DNA from 2 places in the Streptomyces sp. NPDC058619 genome. Region 1 is predicted to be linked to the other one. Evidence: riboswitches for the same ligand, from Rfam matches in the RefSeq annotation. Region 1 holds a riboswitch; the other holds the start of a gene.

The links. Region 1 has a riboswitch for ZMP and ZTP ahead of ACFWTC_RS11670 (bifunctional 5,10-methylenetetrahydrofolate dehydrogenase/5,10-methenyltetrahydrofolate cyclohydrolase). Riboswitches for the same ligand answer to the same signal wherever they lie in the genome.
Region 2: another riboswitch for ZMP and ZTP. It lies ahead of glyA (serine hydroxymethyltransferase); the one in region 1 lies ahead of ACFWTC_RS11670 (bifunctional 5,10-methylenetetrahydrofolate dehydrogenase/5,10-methenyltetrahydrofolate cyclohydrolase).

Annotation. Positions count from the first base shown of each region.
Region 1 is NZ_JBHXQN010000009.1:22,168-28,198, forward strand. Features, by position in the region: gene ACFWTC_RS11660 (NAD(P)/FAD-dependent oxidoreductase) at 1-286, shown strand, start outside; gene ACFWTC_RS11665 (MAB_1171c family putative transporter) at 283-1,479, shown strand; gene ACFWTC_RS11670 (bifunctional 5,10-methylenetetrahydrofolate dehydrogenase/5,10-methenyltetrahydrofolate cyclohydrolase) at 1,571-2,416, opposite strand; ZMP/ZTP riboswitch at 2,478-2,571, opposite strand; gene ACFWTC_RS11675 (class I SAM-dependent methyltransferase) at 2,629-3,390, shown strand; gene ACFWTC_RS11680 (RNA polymerase sigma factor) at 3,606-5,192, shown strand; gene ACFWTC_RS11685 (hypothetical protein) at 5,180-6,031, opposite strand, start outside.
Region 2 is NZ_JBHXQN010000001.1:122,762-128,792, reverse strand. Features, by position in the region: gene ACFWTC_RS00635 (hypothetical protein) at 1-355, opposite strand, end outside; gene ACFWTC_RS00630 (hypothetical protein) at 468-767, shown strand; gene ACFWTC_RS00625 (glutathionylspermidine synthase family protein) at 781-1,983, shown strand; gene rocD (ornithine--oxo-acid transaminase) at 2,066-3,271, opposite strand; ZMP/ZTP riboswitch at 3,391-3,481, shown strand; gene glyA (serine hydroxymethyltransferase) at 3,516-4,784, shown strand; gene trpS (tryptophan--tRNA ligase) at 5,014-6,027, shown strand.

The DNA.
Region 1 (6,031 bases):
TCCGCCGCTGACCGCGGCCGAACGCACGGTCGCCGGGCTCGACCGCGAGGCCGCAGGGCCCCGGGGTACCGGGAACACGGCGGGACCGGCGGCCGGACCGGCGGCGGGCTCGACGGCGGCGGCCGCACCGGTGGCGGGCTCGACGGCCGGGGCCCTGCACACCGTCGGTGGCGCCGCCGCAGCCGTGCACACCGCCGCCACCGGGCCCGTTCCGGATCCCGAACCCGGGGCGGGTGAGGCGGCCGGTCAAGCGGGCCCCGCCGACCCCGTCGGCCGGGCCCGATGACGGACGGTGTCATCCTCTACGCGCCGGGCGCGGTGCTGAGCCTGGTCCTGCTCGTCAAGCTGCCGACGCTGCGCCGCGGCTGGGACCAGCCGCTGATGCGGGCCGTGTGCGCGCTGCTGCTGGTCGGCTGCCTGGTCATGGTCCTCGCGGCGCCGCCGACGATCGCCGCGGTCAACCGCCTCACCGGCGTGGTCAACTTCTCGGCCCCGCTGGTGTTCGGCACGCTGACCGCCTTCTCCGGGTCGTGCGTCGTCCTGGTGCTGCACTGGGCCGGCGGTCCGCCGGCCGCGGTGCGGCGGGCCACCCGGCTGACGGTGGCCGTGTTCGGCACCGTCACCCTGCTGATCGTCGTCCTGTTCGTGATCGGCGACGCGCCGGTGGAACGGCTCCGGGACCTGGACACGTACTACGCCAACACCCCGTGGATCCGGGAGATGATCGTCTGCTACCTGCTGGCGCACACCGTGGGCACCTCGGCGCTGACCGGGCTGTGCGGGATGTGGCTGCGGCACGCCGACCCCTCGCTGCGCCCGCTGCGCACCGGCCTGGCCCTGATCGTGCTGGGCGGGCTGCTGGACCTCGGCTACAACGCGGCGAAGTGGGCGGCGCTCTGCGCCCGCTGGACCGGCCGCGACTGGGACCGGCTGTCCACGGACCTGGCGCCGCCGCTGGCCTCGGCGGCGGCCCTGATGGTGGGCTCCGGCTTCATCGTGCCGCTGATCGGCGGGTCGGCGGCCTGGCGGGACTTCAGCCAGTACCGGCGGCTGCACCCGCTGTGGAAGGAGCTGCGCGGGTTCGCCGCGTCCCAGGTCCGGACGGTCCCCATGAACTGGTGGTCACCGGTCGGCATCCGCCTGATCCACCGGGAGTCCGTGATCGACGACGGGATCCTGGCCCTCGCACGCTGGTTCGATCCCGCCGTCCGGTGCGCCGCGTACCGGGCCGCGCGCGCCCAGGGCCTAGGCGAGGAGCGGGCCGCCGTCGTCGCGGACGCGGCGGTGCTCGCCGCCGCCTGCCGCGGCCGGGCCGCCGGGGAGGACCCGCCCCCGGAGCCGTACCGGCTGGACTGCCAGGCCCTGACCGACCTGGCGCGCGAGTTCCGCTGCTCCCCCGTCGTCGCGGCCGCCCGGGGGCGCGGCGGCGCCGCGCAGGGGCGCCCGGGGGGCGTCAGGCCGCCCCGGGCGCCCCCGTGAGCGCCCCGCCCGCGGGGGTTACCCCCGGATACGGAACGCCCCGGACCGAAGGGCCCGGGGCGTTCGCCGTGCGCGGTGCGCGCGGAGGGGGTCAGAGGTCCGCGAGGTCCAGCCCGGCCTGCTCGGCGGCCGCCCGTACGGTCTGCTCCAGCAGGACGGCGATGGTCATCGGGCCGACCCCGCCGGGCACCGGGGTGATCAGCGAGGCGCGGGCGGCGGCCGACTCGAAGTGGACGTCGCCGACGTTGCCCTCGTTGTACCCGGCGTCCAGGACCACGGCGCCCGGCTTGATGTCCTCGCCCCGGATGAACTCGGCCTTGCCGACGGCGGCGACCAGCACGTCCGCCTGGCGCACGATCGACGGGAGGTCGACGGTGCGGGAGTGGCAGTAGGTGACGGTGGCGTGGCGCTCCAGCAGCAGCATCCCGGCCGGCTTGCCGAGGATCGCGCTGCGGCCGACGACGACGGCGTGCTTGCCGGTGAGGTCGACGTCGTAGGCCTCCAGCAGGCGCATGATGCCGCCGGGGGTGCAGGAGTCGAAGCCCGGCAGGCCGAAACCCATGGCGGCGAAGGAGTGCATGGTGACCCCGTCGACGTCCTTGCCGGGGGCGATGGCCTCGAAGGCGGCGCGCTCGTCGATGTGGTGCGGGACGGGGTGTTGGAGCAGGATGCCGCTGACCTCCGGGTCCGCGGAGAGCGCGGTGAGGGCGGCCACCAGCTCCTCGGTGGTGGTCTCGGCCGGCAGCTCCACGTGGCGGGAGGTGATGCCGGCCTTGGCACAGCGTTTCTGCTTCATGCGGACGTACGTCACCGACGCGGGGTCCTCGCCGACCAGCACGGTCGCGAGGCAGGGCGCGGTGCCGGTGCGGCCGGTGATCGCGGCCGCGAGTTCGGCGGTCCGCTCCGAGATGCGGCGGGCGAGTGCGGTGCCGTCCATGAGCTGGGCACCGGCGGTCTGGGCAGTCGTCACGGGGTCTCCTGAACGTCGCTGCGGGATAGCGGTTCGCCCAGGCGCGCGGCAGTCGGCGTACACGCGTACGCCGGGCCGCTCCCCGGTGGTGATCCACCCGAACGCCAGTCACGGCCCGCCGCCCACTGTAGTCGACATATCCGGTGGTTACCCGGTCCGAGGCCTGGGACGATCGAGGCATGACGCGCACTTTCGACCATCTTGTCGCCGAGGCCGAATCCGTCTCTGTGGACGGCTGGGACTTCTCGTGGCTCGACGGCAGGGCCACGGAACAGCGCCCCTCCTGGGGCTACCAGCGGCTCCTGTGCGAGCGGCTGGCCGGCGTGGGGTCCGTCCTCGACATCCAGACCGGCGGCGGCGAGGTGCTCGCCGGGGCCGGTCCCCTGCCCCCGCTGACGGTCGCCACCGAGTCCTGGCCGCCCAACATCGAGAAGGCGACCCGGCTGCTGCACCCGCTGGGCGCGGCGGTGGTCGCGGACGCCGACGAGCCGCCGCTGCCCTTCGGCGACGAGGCCTTCGAGCTGGTGACCAGCCGGCATCCGGTGACCGTGTGGTGGGAAGAGATCGCGCGGGTCCTGCGGCCGGGCGGCGCGTACCTCTCCCAGCAGGTCGGTCCGGCGAGCGTCTTCGAGCTCGTCGAGTTCTTCCTCGGCCCGCAGCCGGAGCGGGTCCGGCGCGGCCGGCACCCCGACGACGCGGTCGCCGCGGCCGCCGGGGCGGGCCTGGAAGTCGTCGAGCTGCGCTCCGAGCGGCTGCGGACGGAGTTCCACGACATCGGAGCCGTGATCTACTTTCTGAGGAAGGTGATCTGGATGGTGCCCGGCTTCACGGTCGGGCAGTACCGGGACCGCTTGCGCGAGCTGCACGAACAGATCGAAAGCGACGGCCCGTTCGTCGCGCAGACCGCCCGATTCCTGATCGAAGCCCGCAAAACGGGCTGACGAAATGGGCGGACGGATCCACGCCGGATCGGTTGCGCGGCCACAGCGTGGCGCAGGTCACTCAATTCAGCGCGTAACGAATCGACTCGGGCATGCGATGAACCGACAGGTGTCCTCGCGCGGCCCCGGAATACAGACCCCCCTCGGGTCTGTTTCCCGAGTTCGCGCGATGATGTCCCGCCCACCCCTTATTTGTTCGCAACGAGAGGCTCCTTGTGTCGCTCAGCCCGTCCCGTACGTTCCCTCCGGAGATCGCCGAATCGGAGGCCCTCGTCGCGCTCGTCGAGCGCGGCCGCGAGCAGGGTCACATCAACGGTGACGACGTGCGCCAGGCCTTCGAGGCCGGTCGCATCCCGGTGGACCAGTGGAAGCGGGTCCTGCGCAGCCTGAACCAGGTTCTGGACGAGGAGGGTGTCGCCCTTCACGTCAGCGCGGCCCCCGCCACCAAGGCCGCGGCCAAGAAGCCCCGCAAGGCGGCCGCCGCCCCGGCACGCGCCGTGACCAAGAAGGCGGCGGCTCCGCCCCGCCCCATCGGCGCGCGCAAGACCTCGGCCAGCGCGGCCGCGGCCACCGCTGCGGCGATATCCGCTTCGCCGGCCGCCGCGACCGAGGACGAGGTGACGGCGGACGCCGCCGCCGAGCCGAAGAAGCGCACGGTCAAGAAGACCGCCGCCAAGAAGACGGCCGTGAAGAAGACGGCCGCGGCCGCCAAGAAGACCGGTGCCAAGGACGCCGACGAGGGCGAGACCCCCGCCGTCGGCGAGGACTGGGCGGCCGAGGACCCCGCCGACGAGGCCGAGGAGGAGACCCCCAAGCCCGGCGGCACCGCGGGCTTCGTCCTGTCCGACGACGACGAGGACGACGCCCCGGCGCAGACGGTCATGGTGGCCGGTGCCACCGCCGACCCCGTCAAGGACTACCTGAAGCTGATCGGCAAGGTGCCGCTCCTCAACGCCGAGCAGGAGGTCGAGCTCGCCAAGCGCATCGAGGCGGGCCTGTTCTCCGAGTACAAGCTCGAAGAGGAGGAGGACCACAAGCCCGCCTTCAAGCGCGAGCTGGAGATCCTCGTCGCGGACGGCCGCCGGGCGAAGAACCACCTGCTGGAGGCCAACCTCCGCCTCGTGGTCTCCCTCGCCAAGCGCTACACCGGCCGCGGCATGCTCTTCCTGGACCTGATCCAGGAAGGCAACGTCGGTCTGATCCGCGCCGTTGAGAAGTTCGACTACACCAAGGGCTTCAAGTTCTCCACGTACGCGACCTGGTGGATCCGGCAGGCGATCACGCGTGCCATGGCCGACCAGTCGCGCACGATCCGCATCCCCGTGCACATGGTCGAGATCATCAACAAGCTCGCCCGCGTGCAGCGCCAGATGCTCCAGGACCTGGGCCGCGAGCCCACTCCGGAGGAGCTGGGCAAGGAACTGGACATGACCCCCGAGAAGGTCATCGAGGTCCAGAAGTACGGCCGTGAGCCGATCTCCCTGCACACCCCCCTGGGTGAGGAGGGCGACAGCGAGTTCGGTGACCTCATCGAGGACTCCGAGGCGGTCGTGCCCGCGGACGCGGTGTCCTTCACGTTCCTCCAGGAGCAGCTCCAGTCGATCCTGGGCACGCTCTCGGAGCGCGAGGCGGGCGTGGTCTCCATGCGCTACGGCCTCAACGACGGCCAGCCGAAGACGCTGGACGAGATCGGCCGCGTGTACGGGGTCACCCGTGAGCGCATCCGCCAGATCGAGTCCAAGACCATGTCGAAGCTGCGCCACCCGTCGCGCTCGCAGGTGCTGCGCGACTACCTCGACTGAGTCGGCCCGGCCTCCCGGGCCAGCCGGAACACCGGCCCCCGGGGGGTGAACGGCAGGGAGGCGCCCTGCGGAACCAGGAAGGCGTGCTCGCGCCGGATCCGCAGGGTGTCGCACTGTCCGTCCGTGATCACCAGCACCGGGGCGCCGGGCGGGAAGTCCTCCGCCCGCTGCAGCAGGTCCATCGCCGGCTGCAGGGCGGTGCCGCCGCGTCCCCGGACCCGTACCCGGCCCGCGATGTCGGTCGGGGGCAGATAGCCCGCGTCGTACGGCGCCGCGTCGCAGAAGACGACGCGTGCCGCCGGTACGTCGCGGGCTTCCGCGTACGAGGCGATCGCGCCGAGCGCCTTGCCGAGCAGGCCGGCGTTCATCGACGCCGACGTGTCGAGCACCACCCCGAAGGTGCAGCGGGCGACCTCCTCGGGCGGGAAGTACCGGCCCGCGCGGGGAATGTCCGGGGTCGAGGCCTGGCGGCGTGCCGGGCGCGCGTAGGACCGTACGGCCACGGGGCGGGGTACGTACGCGTCGAACCAGCGGGCGAGCGCCGCGTCCCAGGGCACGGGCGGGTGGGCCAGGGCCCGGATCTCCTGGATCAGCCCGGCGGGCAGCAGGCCGCGCTCCCCCGCCTCGTGCAGGTCGAAGCCCTGGACCAGGCCTCGCCGGTAGAACTCGTCGAGGTCCGCGTACGGGCGCTGCGCGCCGTGCGCGAGCGGCTCGCCCAGGATGTCCCCGGTGCCCTTGCCGCGCAGCGTCGCGAGCCGCCGCACGCGGCGCAGGTCGGTGGCGATGCGGTCGTAGACCTCCTCGACCGAGAGCCCCTGGAGCGACGGGTCGTACAGCAG
Region 2 (6,031 bases), on a different contig from region 1:
CGGAGGCCAGCCCGAGCATCAGAAGCCCCGCGCACACCACCCCCACCGCGACCCACTCGGTCCGGGACAGCCGGACCCCCATCAGCCGCGCCGCGACCACCGCCGTCACGGCGAGGCTGGCGGCCAGCGCGGCCCCCACCGCGTAGATCGGGACGTGGCGCAGGGCGATGATCTGGAGGACGAAGCCGACTCCGTCCAGTCCCAGACCGGCCACGTACCGCCACTGCCGTACGGCCCGCAGGAACAGTGCCGGGTCGACGCCGGACCCGGTCCCCGGCTCCGCCGCCCGCGCCGCGACCGCCTGGAGGACCGAGGCCGTACCGAAACACAGCGCGGCCCCGAGCGCACAAATCATCCCAATCAGCACGAATTGACTGTAGGTCACAGATCGCACGGCGGCCGGATTCCATCCCCCGGGGGGCCCGCTCTACTCTGTCGGCAGTACGCCACCCAGGGGGAGCAGCCACATGGACAGCAGCAGCACCAACCAGCGCCGCATGCGCTCCGGCGTCGTCGCCCTCGGCGGCATGGGCCTCCTCGCGGCCACGCTCGTGGCCTGCGGGAGCAGCGACGAGCCCGACAAGCGGTGCGCGTCCCGCTCCACGCTGGAGAAGCTGAACAACAAGGAGTGCAAGAGCGGCGGCCGCGGCGCGTACTACTACGGCGGCTCCGTCGTCGCCGGCAAGGTCTCCGGCGGCAGCTTCGACAAGTCGGCCGTCACCCGCGGCGGCATCGGCGGCAGCAAGTCCGGAACCAGCGGCGGCTGAGGAACCCAGAACCATGAAGCGGCACACCATCGAACCCCGCCCCGACTGGCAGAAGACCGTCGAGGAGCAGGGGCTGATCTACCCCCTCACGCGCTACCCCGACGACTCGCTGCGCCCCTACTGGGACGAGAGCGCGTACTACTCCTTCACGCTCCCCGAGGTGGAGGCGCTGGAGAACGTCGTCGAGGAACTGCACGCCATGTGCCTGGCGGCGGCCGCGCACATCGTCGAGAACGACCGCTTCGCCGACCTCGGCATCACGGACCCGAAGGTGGCCGCGCTGGTCGCCGAGTCCTGGCGCCGCCGCGCCGACCAGCCGTCCCTCTACGGACGCTTCGACCTGCGCTACGACGGCGCCGGCGGCCCGGCCAAGATGCTGGAGTACAACGCCGACACCCCCACCTCCCTGGTGGAGGCGGCCAGCCCGCAGTGGTTCTGGATGGAGGAGCGGTTCCCCGGCGCCGACCAGTGGAACTCCCTCCACGAGCGGCTCGTCGAGGCCTGGCGCCGGCAGGCGGAGCTGCTGCCGCCCGGCCCGCTGCACTTCGCGCACTCCGAGACCGACGAGCTCGGCGAGGACCTGATGACGGTCGCCTACCTCCAGGAGACCGCCGAACAGGCCGGCATCGACACCCAGGCGCTGTCCGTCGAGCAGATCGGCTGGGACAGCCTGTCCGGCCGGTTCGTGGACGAGAAGCTCCGCTTCATCCGCAGCTGCTTCAAGCTGTACCCGTGGGAGTGGCTGGCCGCCGACGAGTTCGGCCCGCAGGTCCTCGGCACCTACGACCACGGCGGCGGCACCGGCAGCACCTGCTGGATCGAGCCGGCGTGGAAGATGCTGCTCTCCAACAAGGCGCTGCTCGCGGTCCTGTGGGAGCTGTTCCCGGAGCACCCGAACCTGCTGCCCGCCTACCTCGACGGCCCCCGCGAGCTGGCCGGACCCGGATCGGGCGGGTACGTGGCCAAGCCGCTGCTCGGCCGCGAGGGCGCCGGGGTCACCCTCCACGTGCCGGGCGGGGGCGGGGAGCCCTTCGTACCGGAGGAGGGGGAGCGGTACTGCTTCCAGGGCCTGGCCCCGCTGCCCGACTTCGACGGCAACCGGGTGGTGCTCGGCGCGTGGGTCGTCGAGGACGAGGCGGCGGGACTCGGCATCCGCGAATCCGCGGGGCCGGTCACGGACGAGTACGCCCGCTTCCTGCCCCACGTGATCCTCTGAGCGGCCGCGGCCGCGGCCGCGGCGGCCCGGCCGGTCCGGTCCGGGCCCGCCGGGCCGTCCTGGCCGGCCCGGCCGGGTCCGGCTAGGAGGAGAGGACCGACCGGAGCTGCTCCAGCCCCCAGTCCAGGTCCTCCTTGGAGATCACCAGCGGCGGGGCGATCCGGATCGTCGACCCGTGGGTGTCCTTCACCAGCACCCCCCGCTCCATCATCTTCTCGGAGATCTCCCGGCCGGTCCCGCGCGCCGGGTCGATGTCCACGCCCGCCCACAGCCCGCGCCCCCGCACGGCGGTCACCGCGCCGCCGCCGACCAGCACGTTCAGCTCCCGGTGCAGGTGGTCGCCCAGCTCGGTGGCCCGCTGCTGGTACTCGCCGGTCCGCAGCATCGCGACGACCTCCAGCGCCACTGCGCAGGCCAGCGGGTTGCCGCCGAACGTCGAGCCGTGCTCCCCGGGCCGGAACACCCCGAGCACGTCCCGGTCGGCGACGACGGCCGAGACCGGGACCACGCCGCCGCCCAGCGCCTTGCCCAGGAGGTACACGTCCGGGACGACGCCCTCGTGCTCGCACGCGAAGGTTCTGCCGGTCCGGCCGAGGCCCGACTGGATCTCGTCCGCGATGAACAGCACGTTCCGCTCGCGCGTCAGCTCCCGTACGCCCTGGAGGTAGCCCGGCGGCGGCACCAGCACCCCCGCCTCGCCCTGGATCGGCTCCAGCAGCACGGCGACGGTGTTCTCGGTGACGGCCGCGGCGAGCGCGGTGAGGTCGCCGTACGGGACGATCTCGAAGCCCGGCGTGTACGGCCCGAAGTGGTCGCGGGCGTCGTGGTCGGTGGAGAACGAGACGATCGTCGTGGTCCGCCCGTGGAAGTTGTCGGCGCAGACCACGATCTTGGCGTGCCCGTCCGGCACGCCCTTGACCTCGTACCCCCACTTGCGGGCGGTCTTCACCGCCGTCTCGACCGCCTCCGCGCCCGTGTTCATGGGCAGCACCATGTCCTTGCCGCACAGCGCGGCCAGTTCGGTACAGAAGTCGGCGAAGCGGTCGTGGTGGAAGGCGCGGGAGGTCAGCGTGACCCGCTCCAGCTGCGCGCGGGCCGCGTCGAGCAGACGGCGGTTGCCGTGGCCGAAGTTGAGCGCCGAATAGCCGGCGAGCATGTCGAGGTAGCGGCGCCCCTCCACGTCGGTCATCCACGCGCCTTCCGCGGAGGCGACGACGAGGGGCAGCGGGTGGTAGTTGTGCGCGCTGTGCGCCTCGGCGGAGCGGATGGCATCAGCAGTTGTCGACACGGGGTCTCCGATCGTCCGTCTTGCCGGGTGAGCAGGTGACGAGGGTGGCGTCACAGTCTTATCGTCGCTCGTATTGCGGACGCGGAAACCTCCCGTGCGGCGCGCCCGCTAGGGTGAGCGGCACGCACGGCGACTGGCGCACGGAGAAACGACTCCGGGGGAGTCGTGCGCGCAGATCCGCACACAGGGCCGCTCGCCTGGGCCTCGCGGGGTACCGATCCCCATCGACCCCGGAGGAGCCCGCATGTCCGCGAGCCGCCATCCCGCCCTGTCCGCGACCGACCCCGAACTGGCGTCCTTCGTCGCGGCGGAGGAAGTCCTCCAGGCGCAGACCCTGCGCCTGATCCCCAGCGAGAACTACGTGTCCGCGGCCGTCCTGGAAGCCTCCGGGACGGTGCTGCAGAACAAGTACAGCGAGGGCTACCCCGGCCGCCGCTACTACGAGGGCCAGCAGAACATCGACCGCGTCGAGGCCCTCGCCGTCGAGCGGGCCAAGGGCCTGTTCGGGGTGGACCACGCGAACGTCCAGCCGTACTCCGGCTCCCCGGCCAACCTGGCCGTCTACCTCGCCTTCGCGAAGCCCGGCGACACCGTCATGGGCATGGCCCTGCCGATGGGCGGCCACCTCACGCACGGCTGGGGCGTCTCGGCGACCGGCTCGTGGTTCCGCGGCGTCCAGTACGGCGTGCGCCCCGACACCGGGCTGATCGACTACGACGCCGTACGGGAGCTGGCGCTCGCCGAGCGGCCGAAGCTGATCTTCTGCGGCGGCACCGCGCTGCCCCGCACGATCGACTTCGCCGCCTTCGCCTCGATCGCCGAGGAGGCGGGCTCGGTCCTGGTCGCGGACGTCGCCCACATCGCGGGCCTGATCGCGGGCGGCGCGCACCCGTCCCCGGCGGACCACGCCGACGTCATCTCCACGACCACGCACAAGACCCTGCGGGGCCCGCGCGGCGCGATGCTGATGTGCCGGGAGGAGCACGCCAAGGCCATCGACAAGGCCGTCTTCCCGGGCCTCCAGGGCGGCCCGCACAACCAGACGACGGCCGGTATCGCCGTCGCCCTCCACGAGGCGGCGCAGCCCTCCTTCACGGCGTACGCGCACGCGGTCGTCGCCAACGCCAAGGTGCTGGCCGCGGCCCTGCTGGAGCGCGGCTTCGACCTGGTCTCGGGCGGCACGGACAACCACCTGATCCTGATGGACCTCACCTCGCGGGGCGTTGCGGGCAAGGTCGCCGCCAAGGCCCTCGACCGGGCGGGCATCGTCGCCAACTACAACACCGTCCCCTTCGACCCGCGCAAGCCGTTCGACCCCTCGGGGGTGCGGATCGGCACGCCGTCGCTGACCTCCCGCGGCCTGACCGCCGCGCACATGCCGGCGGTGGCGGACTGGATCTCCCGCGCGGTGGACGCCGCCGCCAAGGGCGACGAGCCTGCGCTCGGCGCGATCCGCGCGGAGGTCGCGGACCTGATGGCCGCCTTCCCGGCCCCGGGCCTGCCGTTGTCCTGACCCGCGGAGCCGTTGCCGGGGCACTGCCCCGGACCCCGCGCGGGCACGTCTCGCCGGCGTCGGCACTGCGCGGTGGCGCAACGCAAAGCGGTCGCTCGGCCGGGGCGGGATCCGGCCGCCGCGCTACCGCCCGGTACCCGTGCGGGGCCGGGCGGGGCAGCGGCGCGACCCGGGAGGTTCCGGCCAGCGGCGGACCGGAGCCCGCCCCCGCACCTGAGAGAATGGGGCCATGGCTTCTGATCGTCCTCGCGCGCTCTCCGGCATCCAGCCCACCTCCGGTTCGTTCCACCTCGGGAACTACCTCGGAGCCATCCGCCAGTACGTCGCCCTCCAGGAGACGCACGACGCCTTCTACATGGTCGTCGACCTGCACGCGATCACGATGCCGCAGGATCCCAACGACCTCCGCGCGAACACCCGGCTCTCCGCCGCGCAGCTGCTCGCCGCCGGCCTGGACCCCGAGCGCTGCACGCTCTTCATCCAGAGCCACGTGCCGGAGCACGCGCAGCTGGGCTGGGTCATGAACTGCATCACCGGCTTCGGCGAGGCCGGCCGGATGACCCAGTTCAAGGACAAGTCCGCGAAGCAGGGCGCGAACAACGCCACCGTCGGCCTGTTCACGTACCCGATCCTCCAGGTCGCCGACATCCTGCTGTACCAGGCGAACGCCGTCCCGGTCGGCGAGGACCAGCGCCAGCACATCGAGCTGACCCGCGACCTGGCCGAGCGCTTCAACCAGCGCTTCGGCCAGACCTTCACCCTCCCCGCCGCGCACATCGTCAAGGAGGTCGCGAAGATCTACGACCTCCAGGACCCGTCGATCAAGATGTCGAAGTCGGCCTCCTCGCCCAAGGGCCTCATCAACCTCCTCGACGAGCCCAAGGCCACCGCGAAGAAGATCAAGAGCGCGGTGACGGACACCGGGGCCGAGGTCCGCTTCGACGCCCAGGACAAGCCCGGCGTCAGCAACCTGCTCACCATCTACTCCACCCTCACCGGCGAGACGATCCCGTCCCTCGAAGAGAAGTACGAGGGCAAGGGCTACGGCGCGCTGAAGACCGACCTGGCCGACGTCATGGTCGATTTCGTCACACCGTTCAGGCAGCGCACCCAGGAGTACCTGGACGACCCGGAAACCCTGGACTCCCTCCTGGCCAAGGGCGCGGAGAAGGCCCGCGCGGTCGCCGCCGAGACCCTCGCCCAGACGTACGACCGCCTCGGTTTCCTGCCCGCCAAGCACTGACCGG